Regions from separate parts of the Oceanobacter sp. 5_MG-2023 genome, predicted to be linked through region 2. Evidence: predicted binding sites of a transcription regulator. Region 2 holds the regulator's gene; the other holds the start of a gene.
What was found. The regulator PhoB, encoded in region 2, activates phosphate uptake and scavenging genes when phosphate is short. The targets are predictions, from matches to a motif close to TGTCATANNNNTGTCANA.
Positions count from the first base shown of each region.

Region 1: the regulator PhoB is predicted to act here: its motif matches at 5,628-5,645, upstream of Q4551_RS05975 (glycosyltransferase family 1 protein).

Region 1 is NZ_JAUORS010000006.1:109,649-118,980, reverse strand. Features, by position in the region: gene Q4551_RS06015 (glycosyltransferase family 1 protein) at 1-649, opposite strand, end outside; gene Q4551_RS06010 (hypothetical protein) at 816-1,016, opposite strand; gene Q4551_RS06005 (NAD(P)/FAD-dependent oxidoreductase) at 1,013-2,197, opposite strand; gene Q4551_RS06000 (DUF2788 domain-containing protein) at 2,285-2,485, shown strand; gene Q4551_RS05995 (hypothetical protein) at 2,752-3,120, shown strand; gene Q4551_RS05990 (DUF4404 family protein) at 3,555-3,803, shown strand; gene Q4551_RS05985 (CBS domain-containing protein) at 3,885-4,319, shown strand; gene Q4551_RS05980 (helix-turn-helix domain-containing protein) at 4,770-5,492, shown strand; gene Q4551_RS05975 (glycosyltransferase family 1 protein) at 5,907-7,082, shown strand; gene Q4551_RS05970 (hypothetical protein) at 7,125-7,427, shown strand; gene ccoM (cytochrome c oxidase subunit CcoM) at 7,949-8,068, shown strand; gene Q4551_RS05960 (septal ring lytic transglycosylase RlpA family protein) at 8,187-8,957, opposite strand; gene mltB (lytic murein transglycosylase B) at 8,954-9,332, opposite strand, start outside.
Region 2 is NZ_JAUORS010000024.1:21,899-31,230, forward strand. Features, by position in the region: gene Q4551_RS14005 (aminoacyl-tRNA deacylase and HDOD domain-containing protein) at 1-818, shown strand, start outside; gene Q4551_RS14010 (DUF1415 domain-containing protein) at 856-1,440, opposite strand; gene Q4551_RS14015 (HU family DNA-binding protein) at 1,447-1,719, opposite strand; gene Q4551_RS14020 (hypothetical protein) at 1,880-2,278, opposite strand; gene Q4551_RS14025 (rubredoxin) at 2,282-2,446, opposite strand; gene Q4551_RS14030 (chorismate lyase) at 2,596-3,180, shown strand; gene ubiA (4-hydroxybenzoate octaprenyltransferase) at 3,183-4,079, shown strand; gene phoB (phosphate regulon transcriptional regulator PhoB) at 4,187-4,885, shown strand; gene phoR (phosphate regulon sensor histidine kinase PhoR) at 4,892-6,202, shown strand; gene cysZ (sulfate transporter CysZ) at 6,204-6,923, opposite strand; gene trmH (tRNA (guanosine(18)-2'-O)-methyltransferase TrmH) at 6,998-7,705, shown strand; gene Q4551_RS14060 (DUF3392 family protein) at 8,444-8,764, opposite strand; tRNA gene Q4551_RS14065 (tRNA-Thr) at 9,208-9,283, opposite strand.

The sequences.
Region 1 (9,332 bases), on a different contig from region 2:
TGCGGCCGACGTAAAGTAGCACCAGATCCTGTTCACCCACTCCCCAGGAGCGTCGCAGGGCAGCGCTGCGATGGCAAGGATTAAACTTCTGGCTGTCGACGCCACGAGATAATACCCGCACGTTGTGGAAGCCATGGGCGTCCAGTTCATCCCGTTGGCTGCGGGTAGGAACCAGCGTGGTCGCGGTCAGATTATGAAAGTAACGCAGATAACGATAGGCCAGTTTTTCCAGTCCAGCCAGGCGGTAGTGCTCGATGTACTGATGAAAATTGGTGTGGAAGCCGCTAATGACAGCCACTCCGGTTTTATGGGCTGCTCGCACGGCGGCCCAGCCCATCGGGCCTTCGGTGGCCACATAAATCACATTGGGGGCAAAATCCTTCAGGGCGGAAGAAATACGGCCAATCAGGGGAACGCCAAACTTGAGCTCTTTATAGCCGGGTAATGGCATACCGGGCAGCAAGGTTGTGTGCAGGTCATGAGTGTTGACCGGTTGTTCATGACGGTATTGCCGAGGACGGATGATCTGCACCTGGATACCACGTGCACGCATGCCTTCAACCAGTTGCGACAGAGTATGTGCAACGCCATTGATCTCCGGAGCAAATGTTTCAGTCACAATGGTGACGCGTTGAATAGGTGCAGTCATGGTGCCATTAGTTCGCTACATATGACTCTTTACTTTGGGGGGACTGTGTGACAGTTCTTTTTCAGCTCCGTGACATTCGGGTGAAGGCGGTGCTTGCAGAAGGGGGTGGCGGGAAGAATCGGGTCTGGGCTGAACCATCAAGCCTTGTTTGTCGCAAAAAAATCTATCACAAAAAACGGTAACCGGCCTGGACCAGTACCAGGCGCATGACGTCCAGTTCTGCCTGGGTGAATTGGCGTTGGTTGCCACAGTGTTGGCAGGTGATCAGCGCCAGTGATCTGAGTTCGACCAGTGCGATGGGAGTGTCGGTATTACATTCATCACAGGTGACAGGAATTTCCGTCTCTGCGGGCAATATGGTACTCATCTTGTTTCCAGTAATTGTTCGACATGCTCGGCGATGGCTAATGCCGAGGTCAGCCCCGGACTCTCTATCCCCAACAGATGCCAGGCGGGTGATGTGGCGGGGCCACTTCGCTGAAAAACAAAGTCGGCCGCGGTGTTGCCTGGGGCACTCAGCTTGGGGCGAATACCCGCGTATGCGGCCTGTAGCTGGTTTTCATCCAGTGCGGGCCAGTAGCGGCGTATGGCGGCGGCAAAGGGGCGACGTAAATGCTCACTGACATGGTAGCGCTCAGGACTGGAGGCTGCTTGCGGATCAAGATATTCGACATCCGGGCCAAAGCGCAGTTGTCCGGCCAGATCCAGGGTGGCATGAACACCGAGGCCGGCGAGGCCAGGCTCAGGCAAAGGATAAACCAGATGCCGGAATGGGCTTTTGCCCTGGTAGCTGAAGTAATGTCCACGGGCCGGAAACAGTACCGGCGGCGTGTTATTGCGTTCGGCAGTCTGGCTTCCGTTATGGAGACGGGCATCACTATTTGTATCTGCGGTATTGGTACCAGCATCTATCGTGGCCATCAGCGCAATCGCCTCTAATCCGGCGGCGTTAATCAGTGTCTGGCAATGAATGGTGGTCGGGCCATCGGAGGTGTTGATAGTAACGGCCCAGTCATCACCGTGGTTGTGTGCGGATGTCATTTGGCTGCGGCAGACCAACAGCGCACCGGCTTGCTCAGCCTGGTGCTGCAAGGCTTGCATAAACCGGTGACTGTCGATGATCCCGGTTTCCGGTGACCAGAGCGCAGCCGCAGCGGCAACGTCCGGTTCCATTTGATGTAGCTGGTGGCGGTCCAAACGTTGTAATGGAATGGCAAGGCGCTGGGCTGTGTGTTCCAGTCGCTGCAGTTCCGGGTGGTCATTGGTTGGACTGACAATCAGCTTGCCGATTTTCTGATGGGGAATGTCGAACTGCTGACAGAATTGATAGGTCAGGGCGCGTCCGCGCAGACACAGGGTTTCTTTCAGGGAGCCTGGCGGGTAATACAGGCCGGCATGAATCACTTCGCTGTTGCGGCTACTGGTTTCACTGCCAATCAGGTCGGCTTGCTCCAGTATCAAGACGGAGTAACGCCGGGACAATTGTCTGGCCAGTGCCAGACCGATCACACCTGCGCCAATAATGCATATATCGAAGTCTGGAGTCATTGGATCGGCAGTACCTGTACTGAGAGTCTGGCGGTTGCTAAAATGTGCCCCCCGATTTTTACCATAGCTGCGGAGAAGGTAACACTGATGAATATCAGTCACGTTGAGAATGCAGGGATGGCAATCGGCATTGCCATTTTGATTGGCTTCATGATGTTTATCATCTATGACCTGGCAAAACGCTCAAATGCGGGCAAATTTGGGATGGGTGTGCTGTTCTTTGCACTGGGGCTGGGCATGCTTGGATTTATTATCAAGACGGTGCTGGTCGAAGTGCTTAACTTCTAGGCCTGATTGCCTCTGAATATCATTTTTCCATTGTTGGCATTGCATATGCAGTAGTTCTGACTGAACTTATTGTAGCGAATCGCTGACCCGGTCAGCTGGCTGTGTTAAACGGAGGAGAAATGGAAGCTGCACAAAGGCTGGGCAAGCCAGAGGACATTATGTTTGCCCGGATTCCAGAGGAATTCATCACATCTCGAGGATGGAGTGTGAAGCTGGTTCAGGTACCTGCCCGACATAATAGCGGGGACGTATCTGACGAGGAAACGATGGCCAAAATACATCTGCTGGCAGAAAACCTGCTGCCAACGGCCGTACATATGGCAAATTTTTATCATCTGCCCAAAGGTCAGTGGCTGAACCTGGTGTATACCGATACACGTTCCAGCATGGATGAAAATTCCAATTTGTTACTTGGATTTTTATCCCGTATTGCCGGGCAACAGGAAGTGTGGGTGCCGCTTGCGGGTAGTCACAGCATGTTGCTGAATGTGCTGGGACGGATTTTGCCGCAATTGCAACGGCTGGATTTGTCACGTAACCCACTGTTGTATATTGGTGATTATGCCAATTTCCCTGCTTTCAAGCGTCTCGCCCAGTCCTGTGGAATGCCCATTTTCTGCCAGGCTACTTATTGATCGGATGATCACCTTGTTGCTATACACGCCGCCTGCAGCCTGATGGTTGCTGGCGCTGTATCCTCACAAACCTTCTCGCTATCCCGTGCTATCGCTATATAGTCAGCCATTCGGATGTTCTTCCAGCTCTCTAACAGACCTCTAATCCGGCCGGGTTTGTACAATCGTGCGCAAGATCAGCTGTTGATCAGGTATCCTGATGCACAATGCCTGTAAGGGGCATCTATTTAATCCGGCAGCCCCCGAAGGGCGCGGGTTGCCGCCGTCCAGTGCGGTGTTGACGAATTTGAAAAGGACTCGTCATTTCGCTGCATTCGTCGTCTTGCCCTGAACAACGGCAACACTCGCGCAGAGCCGTGCAGGATTAAATGGATGTCCTCTGTAGTATCAGGCAATGTGTTTTGTCTCGCAGACTGTAGAAAAGAGAGGTGTGTATGGAAAATCAACTAAAGGAACAGCTTCAGCAATTGCATGAAGAGTTGCAGGCCAACCCGAAGCTGGATGAAGAAACCGCAGGATTGATGAGAAAAGTTGCGGAAGATATTGAAGTGATGGAGCTGACTGACAGCGGTGATGTCGTGGAAGGCTTGCAAGAGTACGCCATTCGCTTCGATCAGGATCATCCGGCACTGTCTGAGATTTTGCGACAAATCGTGGATACCCTGGGTCGCATCGGCGTTTGATTGAAGGGTGGGTGACTGTTGTCAGCGCCCAGTCTTGTTGTTCAGATCGTTACCGCAATAATAATATCGGAGACTCGTTGTATGAGACACATGCCAACGCTCGCTGAAGTAATGACAGCATTCCCTCTGCATATTGGTGAAAATACACGGTTAACAGAAGCCGCAGACTTGATGGCACAACATCAGTGTCATCATCTGCCGGTGATGGATGGTGATGAGGTGATCGGGTTGTTAGGGGCTGACGATATCAAGTTGGCGCAGCAGCCTGGACACAATCTGGATGATAGCCAGGAGCTGGTGGTCGGTGATATGTGTCAACGACGCGTGGCCCGGGTTGATCTGCACACGCGTCTGGATGTCGTGCTGGCTTATATGGCAGACAATGGCAGCAGCGCTGTGATTGTCATGCGTAATGAGAGACTGGCTGGTCTGCTAACGACTCATGATGTGTGCCGCTTTACCGCCAACTGGCTGCATAAGGAATATATGCCAAGTGACGATCCTGACATTGCTTGAATAATCATCAAGGTATATCAAGGTAAAAGCTGACAGGGCATGGAACAGGATGCCCGGCTGCTGGTCTTCGATCCGTTTGACCGGCGGCCAGTCTTTATCATCAACGTTTCTCTGAATTCTGCCTTTGCACTCTTTTGCACCGACTGTGTCGTCTTTGTGATAATTCTTTGTGCATTTTTGTGAGCATTGCTGGCTTTACTTGGGCAGTTATTGATAAAAGGCAATATTTTTTTCTTCCTTGACTGTTCCAGAGTGATGACAGAACGCTGGATAAACCAGTCACAACCCCGTAGTACGGTACGTATAGGCAGTCAATAGTGCTTTTTTGACCTGTTCTGATGATTTTTTGGGCGCTGGCCATGATCCGGGCGCCTGCCGACAAAATTTATTGGTTGGTTTGGCAGAGCTGGTACGGAGTTTGCGAAAGACTATGTAAAGGAGGATCTGCCCATGTACAAAATCGCTGATATCCAAGACTATCGCCAGCCCAAACCTGCCACTGCCGCCCATTGGCTGACAGGCCTGACTGAAATCATTGAAGGTCGTTACCAGGACGAAGAAAGCATCCAACGCCTGCTGATGTTGATTTCTGAACACACGGAACTGCGTAATGTATCCATTGCATTACCTGACTCCCCAAGCCGCTTTAAAGCCCAATATTGTTCCACTGGTGTCACTAATGGTGTGTACAGCTTTGCTGTCCAACATGCCTTGTGCCGTCAGTTTGAATCACGTGAATGGTTGGTCATCAAGGATGGCAGTGAGCGTCCGGAACGATTTGACCCCCAAGCCAGTGGCCTGACCTTGCAGGATCGTTGCTTGTTGGTCCCTCTGGTGCTGCGTCAGTCAGTACTGGCTGTGTTGGTGATGGACCTTCGTGGTGCAAGACTGGACAATGTCAGCCTTGAACTGGTGCACTGCCTTGGTGCTCAGATTGCTCAGATTCTGGCAACACAAGTGGTGCCTAATTTCAAGACTCTGTATGCACGTCCTTACCAGCGTGTGCAAGAAGATGAACTGAGTGATATTCACGCAGCCATCGATAAGTGCAACGGCAACAAGACCATGGCTGCAAAAGTGCTGGGATTGACGCCACGGCAATTACGTTATCGCTTGTCCAAACTGAGTGAAGAAACGACGTCCTCGATGAGTGCTTCAGAAGTCACTCATTAAGCATTGGTTATATCCATTCTGTATGCGGGTCTCCGGCCCGTCGTTGATACTGGGGTGACTGGTATCTGCGACGGGCAGTCTGCTCGTATTGGCTGACCAGCCTGTCTCTTTTCCCCGCATGACCCATAACCCGCCTGTCATTCGTTTGTTATCCGGCTTGTTATCCTGTTCGCTGTTTTTGGTTGCTCGATAAACTATTGCTTCTTTTGGGTAAGTTCCATTTCCATTTCCCTTTCCCGGTTGGGTCGCCCTGATTTCAGGCTGTTGTTCAGGCGTTCTGAGCCGGAGGATGACGTGGAGGGCTGGTTTGGAGAGCTGACGTTTGGTGGAGTGATATGGGGCTTTATTGGCTTCATCAAAGTGTCACGGTGGTGCTGGCACACTGGTTGAATTTAGCCAGAGTGCCAGACCCGTATGGCTCCACTTCGTATCAGTATTGTTACCGAAACCTATGTGCCCGATGTTAACGGTGTCGCTAATTCCCTGCGCCAGTTGATTAATGCGCTGGACCCTCGTCACTTTCAGGTACAGCTGATTCGTACTCGGCCGCGCTCGACATGGCGTCCAGAAGTGGAAGAAGTCTGGTGCCGTGGTTTGACCATTCCAATGTACCCGGATTTACAGATTGGCTGGCCAGCCCGGGGAGATATTCGGGCGGCCTGGGATCGCTTTCAGCCGGAATTTGTCTTTATTGCCACCGAAGGCCCGCTGGGCAACTCGGCATTGAATTTGGCCACCGAGCGCGGCATTCCGGTGTTGAGTGCGTTTCATACCAACTTTCATCGTTACAGTAGTTATTATGGCTTGGGCTGGATTCGAACCCTGACGCTGAACTGGCTGCGCCGCTTCCATAACCGTACCGCCGGAACCCTGGTTCCTTCCGAAGAAGTCGCCGGGTTTTTATGTAAATCCAGCTTTCATAACGTTCAGGTATTGCCTCACGGGGTCAATTGTCATCTGTTCCATCCGCGGCGGCGTAGTATCAGTCTCAGGCAGTCCTGGCAGGTCAAGGACAGTGACCGGGTGATGCTGTATGTCGGACGTATTGCGGCAGAGAAAAATATCCCGCTCGCCATTGCGGCTTATGACCAGTTACGGGTGACCCGACCAGATCTGAAACTGGTGATGGTGGGGGATGGCCCGATGCGTGGTGATATTCAGGCCAGCCATCCCGATGTGATTTTTGCCGGCGTGCAAACGGGCGAGGCACTGGCCCGGCATTTTGCTTCCGCTGATCTGTTTGTCTTTCCCAGTGTCACGGAGACGTTTGGTCTGGTAACGCTGGAGGCCATGGCCAGTGGCTTGCCAGTGGCTGCATTTGATATGGCAGCTGCCCATATGCATATTCAGTCCGGTGTTAACGGTTCGTTGGCTCCGGTTGAAGAGAAGCCGGATATTGCCGAGCGGATGTTTGTCTCTGCCGCCGAGGCATTATTGGAGAGTGATCTGGTTGAGCAGGGCAAGGCGGCACGAGTGACGGCAGAACAGCTAAGCTGGGAGTGTGTGGCTGGTCAGTTTAGCCGTTATATAGATCGTGAGTTGGATCAGCCGATTGTTCAAATCGAAACAAAATACAAAACAATGGTATGAGCGTTGCAGTAAAATCCCTAGTACCAACTTGGGGGGAACCACATGGTTGAATTCAACCGCAACAATATCGCACTACTACAAAAAATAAAGCGATTAGCGAAAGATGAGCAGGGCTGCATAATTCACTATGATTCGCCTTCCTTGGAAGATGACCTCAGAACCCTTGTAAAAAGCGGCGTGAGCCATGATTTACTTGAGATGATTGAGATGTTTTTGCCGACCCAGGCACCAAAAACCAAGCCGATTATGGACAGAACGTACCGCGGTGCGACGGCCATGATTGATGATCGGGAGCGGATCGGGCCGTCTACCCGGGTCTATCGGGGGCGAATTATCTCTAATTAGTTTGTTATCAATGTGTTGTTTTTTGGTGCGATATTGAACTCGTTTTGAAAAATCTGTGAATTGCTGGTGCAGATGACCTGAATTAACCTTGCAGTGGCGTTCGGTAATCCAGAAAGATAACGATCAATAAGCATGACAGACAGCACCTTGTGCAAGGATGCCACGCAAGACCTGTCATTTTTCAGCAGCCAGCGCCTGTGGGCGCTGGTTTGCTCGACCCTAATAAGATCTTTGGGAAACAGGGATCTTCGTCCGGATAACGTCCCTGCCCCTGTTTCTGCCGGTGATGACCTGATCATCGGAATAACCGTCTCCCTGAAATCCTGCCTCCTGTTTCAGCGCAATAAGCAAGCCAGCCAATAACTGATCTTATGTCGCTTTTGATGCATATCAAGCGTAGCAACGGTTATAAAGAGCGGCTGAAAAACGGCTTGATGTGAGTCAATTTGACACAGGTGTGGACTGTTACATTGCCCTCAACACGTCAAACGCAAGACCGACTAAGAGTGAGGAATCCCACTATGTTTATGGACGAAGTTGTTTTTGCCGGATTAGTGATTGTCGGACTGACCTGCGTATTTTTTGTAGGTGTATATGCGGCTATCCGTAAGGACATCAAAAAACACGGCTCTGGAGAATAAGAGCCGGTTTTATTATTTTCTGCGCTGAGTACCCTTGCCTCGGGCCCGACCAGTTTGGTCGTGGCCCTTTTTTTTGTGGCTTGTGATCTGCTGCGCGTGACGGCAATGTGAATGGTGCTCAGTCGAGTTGATGAGCACCGAGTATGACGGGGTTGTTGATCTGCAGGTTTTCCAACCTGATCAGCAAGTCCTGCAAGGGCTCTCCTTCCGGTACCGGGCCGATACGTACCTTATGGAGTGGTTTGCCATTCAGATTGCCCTGATGTACCTCCACAGGCCACGACAGTGGCTTCAGCGCCTGACTCAGGCTTTGCTGCTGCCGCCTGGCGTTGGACTGGTCGGACAGGGCTGACACCTGTATCCAGTGTACCTTGTCGGGGTAAGGCTGGGTCAGCAGTTCGACCGTGACCGGGGCGGTGCCGGATACATCCAGGCCCACTTTGTGGGCAGCGGCATACGACAGGTCAATAATACGGCCTTCATGAAATGGCCCGCGATCATTGACCCGTACCACCACACTTTTGCCGTTGTCTTGACGGGTTACCCGCACATAGCTGGGTAACGGCAAGGTTTTGTGGGCCGCGGTAAATTGATAAACATCGTAAATTTCACCGTTGGAGGTAGCGTGGCCATGGAATTTCATGCCGTACCAGGAGGCGATGCCTGTCTGCCGGAATGACGTTGGTTGATCCAGTACTTGATAGCGTTGTCCCAGCACCTGATACGTTGGGCCGTTACCCGTCACACTGAGTGGTTCCCGTGTGGGGGTGGGCTCCTCTATGGTGGATAAATCCGGTGGTTCTGGAGGACTGAAGTCTTCCTTGTGCTGGTAACGCGAGCTGCAGGCGCTGAGTAGCAGCGCCATGATCAGCCAAAAGCCGGTCTTCACTGTTTCAGCGCCTCACTCAACTGATAAACCGCCATGGCATACAGACGGCTATGGTTATAGCGGGTAATCACGTAATAGTTATAGTGGGCCAGCCAGAACTCGGCTCCTTGCTTGCCAATCAGTTTGACCAGGCTGGCAGGGTCTTCGGCATTTGCTGGCTCGATGGTGGAAACTCCCATGGCTGCCAGTTTTGCGACAGTCCATTTGGGCTTCAGGTTGTCATTAACGGCTTGCTGGTACTGGTTGCCGCTGACGCGGGCGCGTTGTACCACCGGCTCGTGTGCTCGCCAGCCATGGACGTTGAAATAGTTGGCGACGCTGTTAATGGCATCCGCTGGGTTAGCCCATAAATCTCGCTGGCCATCACCATCGCCA
Region 2 (9,332 bases):
ACACTCTCGACCTGCCACCGTTACCAGAGACCGTACGGCGTATTATTGAGCTGCGAATCGACCCGGATGCCAACCTCGAGAGCCTGGCGCACACGCTTCAGCAAAACCCCGCTATCAACGAGATAATCCTTAACTGGAAGCACTCTCCCTGTTATCAATCCAAAGATACCGAGCCAACCATCAAAGAGACCATCCTGCACGTACTCGGGGTTGAACTGGTCTCGCATCTGGCACTGGGACGTCATATTGATATGCCCCACGAAGGCCCCAGAGGCTATACCCCGTTCTGGCAACAAGCAGCCATGGGAGCCGAGCTGGCCAGTGAGCTTTCCCGACGCTGTCCAGAAGACAAGCAGCTGGACTGCAGCCTGGCCAATCTGGCCGGGTTACTGCATAACTTCGGTTTTTTATTGCTGGCTCATGTCTTTCCACATCAACTGGCGCTGATCAATCGCTATATTGAAGCCAATCCACATATCAACCGTTCTTGCATCGAACGTCATGTACTGGCTCTGACACGTGAACAGATTGCCGCCTGCCTGATCGATCAGTGGCATCTCCCGGATGAGGTCGTCACAGCCCTGCGGCAGCAACATAATTCACGCTACAACGGCGCCCACGCCCATTACGCCCGACTGCTGAATATCACCACTCGTAGTTTACGCGCTCATGGTTACGGCGATGGCCCGAAAGAAGCACTGGATACCAAAATCCTCCAGACTCTGGGTCTTGACAAAGAGACGGTACGCGACGCCACGGAAACGGTGATCCAGCGAGCCAGGGAATCAATGGGCCAGTCTTCCGTACTGTCAGCCTGATCGGCGGCAATCGGATTTGCCAGGCAAATCCCGGTGGTTATTTCGGCCGCCAGCCCTGCGCTGACGGCTGATCAGACAATACTTCCGTGTTTGCCAGCTCTGGCATCAACGCCAGCACACCGGCAATACCCAGGCGTCGCAGGTGCTTCTGGTTGCGTTCGGGAATACGTTCAGGAAAGGGAACCGAGGCCAGCGCCTGCTCTATATGCGCCTCGCGGATAATGTGCAGCATGGGGAAGGGAGAACGGTTGGTGAAGTTGCCCGGATCATCCAGCGGCTCACCATCAAAACAATAGTTAGGGTGAAAGGTCGCTAACTGTAGCAGGCCTTCGTAACCCATTTGTACCAGTAACTGTTCGCAAATCAGACTCCAGTTCCAGTACTCATCAAATTCCTTGACCAGCCCAGGCACAACAAACAATGCCGTTGGCAATGTCTCGCTGTCTGCCCTGGCCACTTCGGTGAGTAAATCCATAAACTCGGCCGTGGCCTGATCAAGGTCAGGATGCTCACAAATATCGATCCGCAGTGCTGGCATCACTGGCGCAGCAAAAGGGCATAACCCCTCGCCGATAACCAATGTTTCCACCCAGTGCCGGGTCAGCGTTGCGGCATCCATCATATCGGCTTACTGCACCGAATCTTTCAGGGCTTTACCGGGTTTGAAAGCGGGTACCTTGGCTGCCGCAATGGTGATGGCTTCCCCTGTTTGCGGGTTTTTGCCCTGACGTTCAGCACGCTGACGTACTTCAAAGGTACCAAAGCCAATCAGGCTGACGTTCTCGCCTTCGGAAAGTGCCTGGGCAATACGATCGGTGACAACGGTGATGATTTCTGTTGCTTTTTCTTTGCTCAGGTCTGTTTTTTCAGCAATGGCGGCCGCCAGTTCTGGTTTACGCATGGAGATGAATCCTCTCGATAAGTTAGGCATAACGCCTGGTTGTACGGCCTGCTTCGCAGGCTCAGGAATATCGGTTATCTGTTACCGTCAGCGCAGTGGCTACCGACAGCACTATTCATATTAGTACTTTGTATACGGCGGCGGCTGCTAACGAATACCGTTATGGCTGGCGCTTGTGGTCACACAAGGCTTGCTCGGTATCAACGTTATCCGCCAGATGAGCAGGCGCGACAATCAGTGTTTCGAAGTCAAATCGCCCCAGCGGCGTCTCAAGGCAGCGGCCAGAATGGTCGATCCTGGTCACCGGGGTGTTGTTCAGCACCACGATTCCCAGACGCTCCGCCATATCCGCTGCGCTGGACTGTTCTTGCTGGCCATCATTGGCACAAATCAAGAGCACCGACGCGGGTCCATGGCGTTGACAGTAGTCGTGCACCCGTTGGTAGCCAGCGGCGGTGCTCGCATCGGCAACCGCATCGGCAACCGCATCGGCAACAACAATCAATGCCCAGCGGGCATCGGCAGGGGTTACCGTTGGGGGACAGCAGGTCGGAATCAATGGTCAAATCTCTATCATTTCAAAATCATCTTTACCGACACCGCAATCCGGGCAGGTAAAGTCTGCTGGCACGTCCTCCCAAGGGGTACCTGCCGGGATACCTTCTTCTGGTGCGCCTTCAGCTTCATCGTAGATCCAGCCGCACACCACGCACTGCCATTTTTTCATGTCACACCTGTCATAATAACGGCTGGAGCCGATGTTGCATCAGCCGACTCGATACTTCGGCCGCCTAAGCTACTGTCCAACCCGCATAAAATCAATGGACAGAGCAATCCTCTTGCCACTAAATGCGATTTGACGCATGCTGCGCCGCCATGAAAAGCACTATACCCAGATACCATGCGCAACTTCTGGCCACAACACCACGCTGGAGCGGGCGCTTTTGTGTAACACCAGCGAGCATTCCCCGCGAGTGGCGTCACTGGCTCAATGACGCCGGGTCACTGACCAAGCGTTTGCAGGCACTGGACCCAAGCACATTTTCGGTCAAGGTTATCCGACAATATTGCGGCCCGGCTTTACCAACCGAACAGGCAGACCTGAAGCTGCACGGACGCCAACCCGTTTGGGTACGCGAGGTTTCCTTGTGCCTGGGACAAACGGAACTGGTGCGAGCCCGCACTGCCATTCCATTGACCAGCCTTGCACGGGTAGGACAACAGATTCGCCATCTTGGTAACCGCTCGCTTGGCAGCTATCTGTTCCGCCAGCCCAGTTTGCGCCGCCAACCGCTGAAATTCAGCCGCACAAGGGCGTCAACAGTCAACCAGCCCAACCCGTTTGGCTGGGCCAGGCGTTCGGTATTTACAATTCATGGTGCACCACTGCTGGTAACGGAAGCCTTCTCGTCCTTGCTGGTATCCGCCTCCTTTCCTTTGTCAGACGACACAAGGCGTTGATTATGCAATCACCTCTGTCCGCCTCACTCAACAAACTCTGGCCCAACTGGTATCAGTGGGTGCAGCTGACACGCCTGAACCGGCCGATTGGCTCTTATCTGCTGCTCTGGCCAACCTTGTGGGCGCTGTGGATTGCCGCCGAGGGCATTCCCTCCATTGCCAATCTGGTGATTTTTACTCTGGGCGTATTTCTTATGCGGTCGGCCGGTTGTGTTATTAACGACTACGCCGACCGTCATATCGACCGCCATGTCAAACGCACCCAGGACCGTCCCCTGACTCAAGGACGCATCTCTGACCGCGAAGCATTATCCGGCTTTATTGTGCTGTGCCTGATCAGTCTGGCGCTGGTGCTGTTGACCAATGCCCTGACCATCTGGTTATCCCTCGGCGGGGTCGCTCTGGCAGCACTTTATCCCTTTATGAAACGCCATACCCATTTGCCACAGGTGTTTCTCGGCGCTGCATTTTCCTGGGCGATTCCAATGGCCTTTGCCGCACAGGCCAATGAGCTGACCGCTGTCTGCTGGTTATTGTTTATTGCCAATGTTTGCTGGACGGTCGGTTACGACACAATTTACGCCATGGTCGACCGCGACGATGACCTGCTGATTGGTGTCAAAAGCACGGCGATCCTGTTTGGCGACCTGGATGTCACCATGATCGCCATTCTCTACGGAATGGCGCATTTTTGTCTGTTACTGACGGGCAATCAGCTGGAAGCAAGCTGGCCGTTTTATCTGGCCTGGTGCGTCGCCGGAGGGTATCTGGTCTGGCAATTATGGTCTATCCGCAGTCGCCGCCGGGAAGCCTGCATGAAAGTGTTTCTGGCAGCCCATTGGTATGGCACGCTGATCTGGGCCGGACTCCTGTCACACTACGCCCTGTCCAGCGCGTAATTGGTGTCAGGCTTGACGCCAATGCCAACAGTGTCACATGCTTGTAACACTAGGTCAGTGTAATACCTCCGCATTATTCCTATTGTGACATTTGCGTGACGAGCCTTATGACCAAAGCTGGCAAGACCGTTCTTATTGTGGACGATGAAGCCCCTATCCGGGAAATGATCGCCGTGGCCCTGGAAATGGCCGGGTATGAATGCCTTGAGGCTGCCAATGTACAGGAAGCACATGCGCAGATTATCGATCGAAAGCCTGATATGATTTTACTCGACTGGATGCTGCCAGGCACCAGTGGCGTCGAATTTGCCCGGCGCCTCAAGCGTGAAGACCGCACCGCTGAGTTGCCAATCATCATGCTGACGGCCAAGGGCGAAGAAGATAACAAAGTACAAGGGCTGGAAGCGGGGGCAGATGACTACATCACCAAACCGTTTTCCCCTCGAGAACTGGTCGCACGACTGAAAGCCGTCTTGCGCCGTTCCACCCCACAAGGCATCGAAGAGCCCATTGAAGTCAGCGGCCTGATGCTGGACCCGGTCTGCCATCGCGTTACCGCTCATGGCGACCCGATTGACATCGGCCCTACGGAGTATCGTTTGTTGCAGTTTTTCATGACCCACCAGGAACGGGCCTACTCCCGAGCCCAGCTGCTCGATCAAGTCTGGGGTGGTAATGTGTACGTTGAAGAGCGCACCGTTGACGTGCATATTCGTCGTCTGCGCAAAGCACTCGGTGAGTCTCACGAACAACTGATCCAAACCGTGCGTGGCACCGGCTACCGCTTTTCGACCAAAGCCTCCTGAATTTTGATGTCCCCCGTCTGGCGCAGAGAATTGCGCCGCCTTGTCTACTTGCTGATTCTGGCCGTTGGTTGTGGTTACGTCTTTTTTGACCGGCCGCTGGAAGCATTGTGTTTGATGATGGGGGCCTATATCACCTGGCAATGGCTGCAACTGTACCGCCTGCACCGCTGGCTGGATCAGGGACAAACCACCGTATTACCGCGAACACTGGGCATCTGGGGAGCGATTTTTACCGAGAACCAGCGCTTGCAGCAAAGCAATATCAAACACCAGCAGCGCCTGCAGGCCATTATCAATCGTATCCAGGACTCAACCGCGGCCCTGCAAGATTCTGTCTTGATGGTGGATGCCAGCGGCGCGCTGGAATTCTGGAACCAGGCCGCACAAAACTACCTGGGGTTACGCAACCCGGTAGACATTGGCCAGCCCATCACCAACCTGATCCGCACACCAGAATTCAAGGCCTACTTCGACAAGGCCGATTATCAGGAACCGCTCACGATTCGATCGCCCATCAATCCGCGCATTTACCTGCAGTTCAATATCACCCTGTTTGGCCGCAAGGATCGCCTGATCCTGATTCATGACATCACCCGTTTGAAACAACTGGAAGAAATGCGCAAGGATTTTGTTGCCAACGTCAGCCATGAATTACGTACACCGCTGACCGTGATTGCCGGTTACGTCGAAACCATGCAAGCCGCTTCCGAGATGCTGCCACCACGCTGGGGTCGCATGCTGCAGCAAATGAGCGAACAAAGTCATCGTATGGAAAACCTGCTCAAGGATTTGCTGATGCTGTCACGGCTGGAGACCGGCAAGACGGAACAGCCTCAGCCTATCGAGCTGCAGCCGCTGCTGGAAGCCATCCGTCGCGATGCCGCATCACTCAGCAGCAGCAAGCACACCATTACCCTGACCATCGATCAGGATCAAAAAATGATGGGCTTTTATAATGAGCTGCGCAGTGCATTTTCCAACCTGGTATTCAACGCCGTCAAATACACCCCGGAAGGGGGTGACGTCACCCTGCGCTGGTATACCGAAGGCGGTAAAGGGCATTTCAGCGTCTCGGATAACGGCATCGGTATTGCCCAGCATCACATCCCCCGCCTGACCGAGCGCTTCTATCGCGCCGACCCCAGCCGCAGCATCGCCACTGGCGGTACCGGACTGGGACTGGCTATTGTCAAACACGTCTTGCTGCACCATGACGGCGAGCTGAAAATCAGCAGCATCGAAGGCAAGGGCAGTACATTCACCTGTGTTTTCCCCGCAGCCTGCTTATCTGACAACCGTGATGAGGCCGGCCAATAGATCAACCGGCCCGTGACTGATCGGCCTGCCGTTGCAATTGCCACAGCGTAGCCCCGATCACCGCCGCCGGGGGCACCAGACAGTTCAGTAATGGTACCGCCATCAGCACCGACACCGCCCCACCAAATCCCCAGGCCGTCCAGCGCTGGGTAGCCACCTGCTCTCGGCTGGCACGGAAATTCTGCTGCTGGTTATCCAGAGTATAATCACTGTATTGCAACGCCATCACCCAGCTGCCAAACCAGAACCAGACGAAGGGCATCAGCAAGTTGACGCCCGGCACAAACGACAACAACAGCAGCAACAGATAACGCGGCAGGTAATAACCCATCTTGACCAGCTCCCGTATCACCGTACGCGGGATCAACGCGGCAATGGATTCGTCCTCGACCTCATGCCCCAGACGCTGCTCGATCTTGCCCGCCAGCAAGCCATAAAACGGACTCGCCAACAGCAACAACACCGCACTGAAAAAATACCCCGAGATCAAGGTCGACAGTAACAGCAACAGAGGCACCACCAGCCAGGCCAGCCAACTGATCCAGCTGGAATCAAAGCCATCCCACTGGCTGACTGCATCAATCAGCCAATAGCTTCCAAACGACAACACCAGCAGATTAATCAGAATGGGCAACCAGACATAACGGCGTATTCCCGGTTCATTCAGCAGTGTAAAGCCACGCCACAAATAGCCGGCTCCTATCAATAAATTGTCTTTCATACCTGTTCCGTGCATAAAACCGGAAGGTTTTATACAATGCCGCTCCGTTTTGAGCCAGAGAGACGTAACCGAACATGACGCCAGAACGCCTGAGTTGTGTGATCAACACCCTCAACCGACGCCAGCCAGACCTGTCGGTCATTACCGATGAAGTTTACAAATCGCACAATCTGGCCGCCATTGCCCGCTCCTGTGACGCCTTTGGCGTGCAAGACATCCACTGCGTATGGCCAACCGACACTTTCCGCCTTAATACCGTCACCAGCGCCGCTGCAGCTGGCTCAGAGAGCTGGGTCAGCGTTAGCACCCATGCCGACATCGAAACCGCCATCCGCACGCACCAGCAACGCGGTATCAAGGTCTGCGCAGCTCATCTGACAGACAGAGCGATCGACTTTCGGGAATATGACTTCACTCAACCCACCGCCATCCTGATGGGCACCGAAAAAGAAGGCGTCAGCGACATCGCCTCCGAACTGGCGGACGAGCACCTGATCATCCCCATGCTCGGCATGGTGCATTCTTTCAACGTCTCCGTGGCTGCCGCGATTATTCTCTGCGAGGCCGCACGTCAACGCCAGCAGGCAGGCCTGTTCGAGCAGCGCCATCTGGATGACGACCGCTTCAATACCTTGCTGTTTGAGTGGTGCCAGCCCTCCGCAGCCAAGCTCTGCCAAAAACATGACTTGCCCTATCCGGCACTGCGCGAAGACGGTGAAATCGCCGACCCGCAAGCATTTTCCCGACAAGTGAACGCTCGTAGCCAGGGTATTGCCCGCTAATACTCTCCCGCGCTTTTGATACCCAATGCCTCTGCCAGAGACATTCGCCCACAGGCTTGTGCGAGATATCTCACAAGCCTGTGGGAAATACGTAGTCTGGACTACCCGTTTCTGTTCACTTTCATGCTACATAAAACACAACCTGTTGTTTTGTATGAAGTTTATTTTTCATTTCATTCCTGTTGCAAGCATACCGCCGTCCCGCCTCCATCCTGACCATCAGCTTTTTTGGTAAAGTGTGACCACACGGACAGGAGATCAACGGAAGATTGCCAGGATGGCAACCACTTCAGGATGAAGCGGTAACAGGAAAGGCACAGGAGTGCAGCCAGGACGGCAAAGGAAAGGGACACGGTACATGACGTACCGCAGGAACACGCCAGGGAAGGGTTATAAGGGAGCAGGACGGCTCAGACGAGCAACACAATGGAATGTCAGGACATGCCTCAGGATGAGGTACAAGGATATTCATCAGTGGATGACCTGCCAGGACGGCACGGCAAATGGATTGCCCAAGGAAGATGGCCAGAAGGCTTGCCAGGAAGGCAAATGGACAGTAAGCAACGGACAGCACAGGGATGACCAACACGACGGATTGTGGCAAGGATGATGTATACGGAACCAGGATTGTTCCAGGGTGCTGTGGCGGCTTGTACAGGATGTACCTGCCGTCCAATTTACCCAACCCCCTTCTCCACCCCAGATAGACGTCCCACAGCCTGACAGCCGCCAAGACGACTACTTCTTGTGGTAGCCCTCTGCCAGAATTCCCAACACCACAAAGCTGCCAACAATCGACGCCACATAAACCGGCGCAGCCAGACTTATCAGTACTCCCGCCAGAACAGGCACCAACCAGACCGTCAACGTGCCATAGCCAAAGGTACACAGAGCGACAAAGGCCAGCACCCGAAATCCCACCCAATACGGCCTGACCAGCTTGCGCACCAGCCGATTGATCCGGTCACCAAAGACCACCAGCAGCGTGGCAATAATCGCCAGCGCGATTTCATCATTGTAAGGCCGCAGCCAACCGGATACCGACACCAATAACGTCATCAACTACTCACTCCCACTCTTTCGCCACCCCGATGGATCTCACACCCGACAACCTACATAAATCACGGATGGTATGTACCGGCAAGGCTCACATCCGGAAAAATTTCCGACAAGTTACAGCAGCACAGAGAATGGCGTGACGCCTGTTGACTGAATAATTGTATGAGCCGCTATCAGTTACTACGAGCGATGATATACACCACAAACGGTTTGGGAAGTATCAATCCCTGAGGCACATTAACCATCGTTGTGAAACGCAGGTTTGGCATGCCAATGCCGTTGAGCAGCTAAAAGCTACACGACAGACCACGGACAAAAAGCCACAGCGCTTGATTTATGAAGATTGGGGATAACTGGAATAAGCACCCAGAACAGAACTAAAGCGTACCAGCAGAAAAGAAAAAGGGCCTCCAGATTGCTCTGGAAGCCCTTAATCATTTTACTGGTGCCGGCACCAAGAGTCGAACTCGGGACCTACTGATTACAAGTCAGTTGCTCTACCAACTGAGCTATACCGGCTAAGTGGGCGGGAATACTATAGATGCCGCTGGCATCCGTCAATATCTTT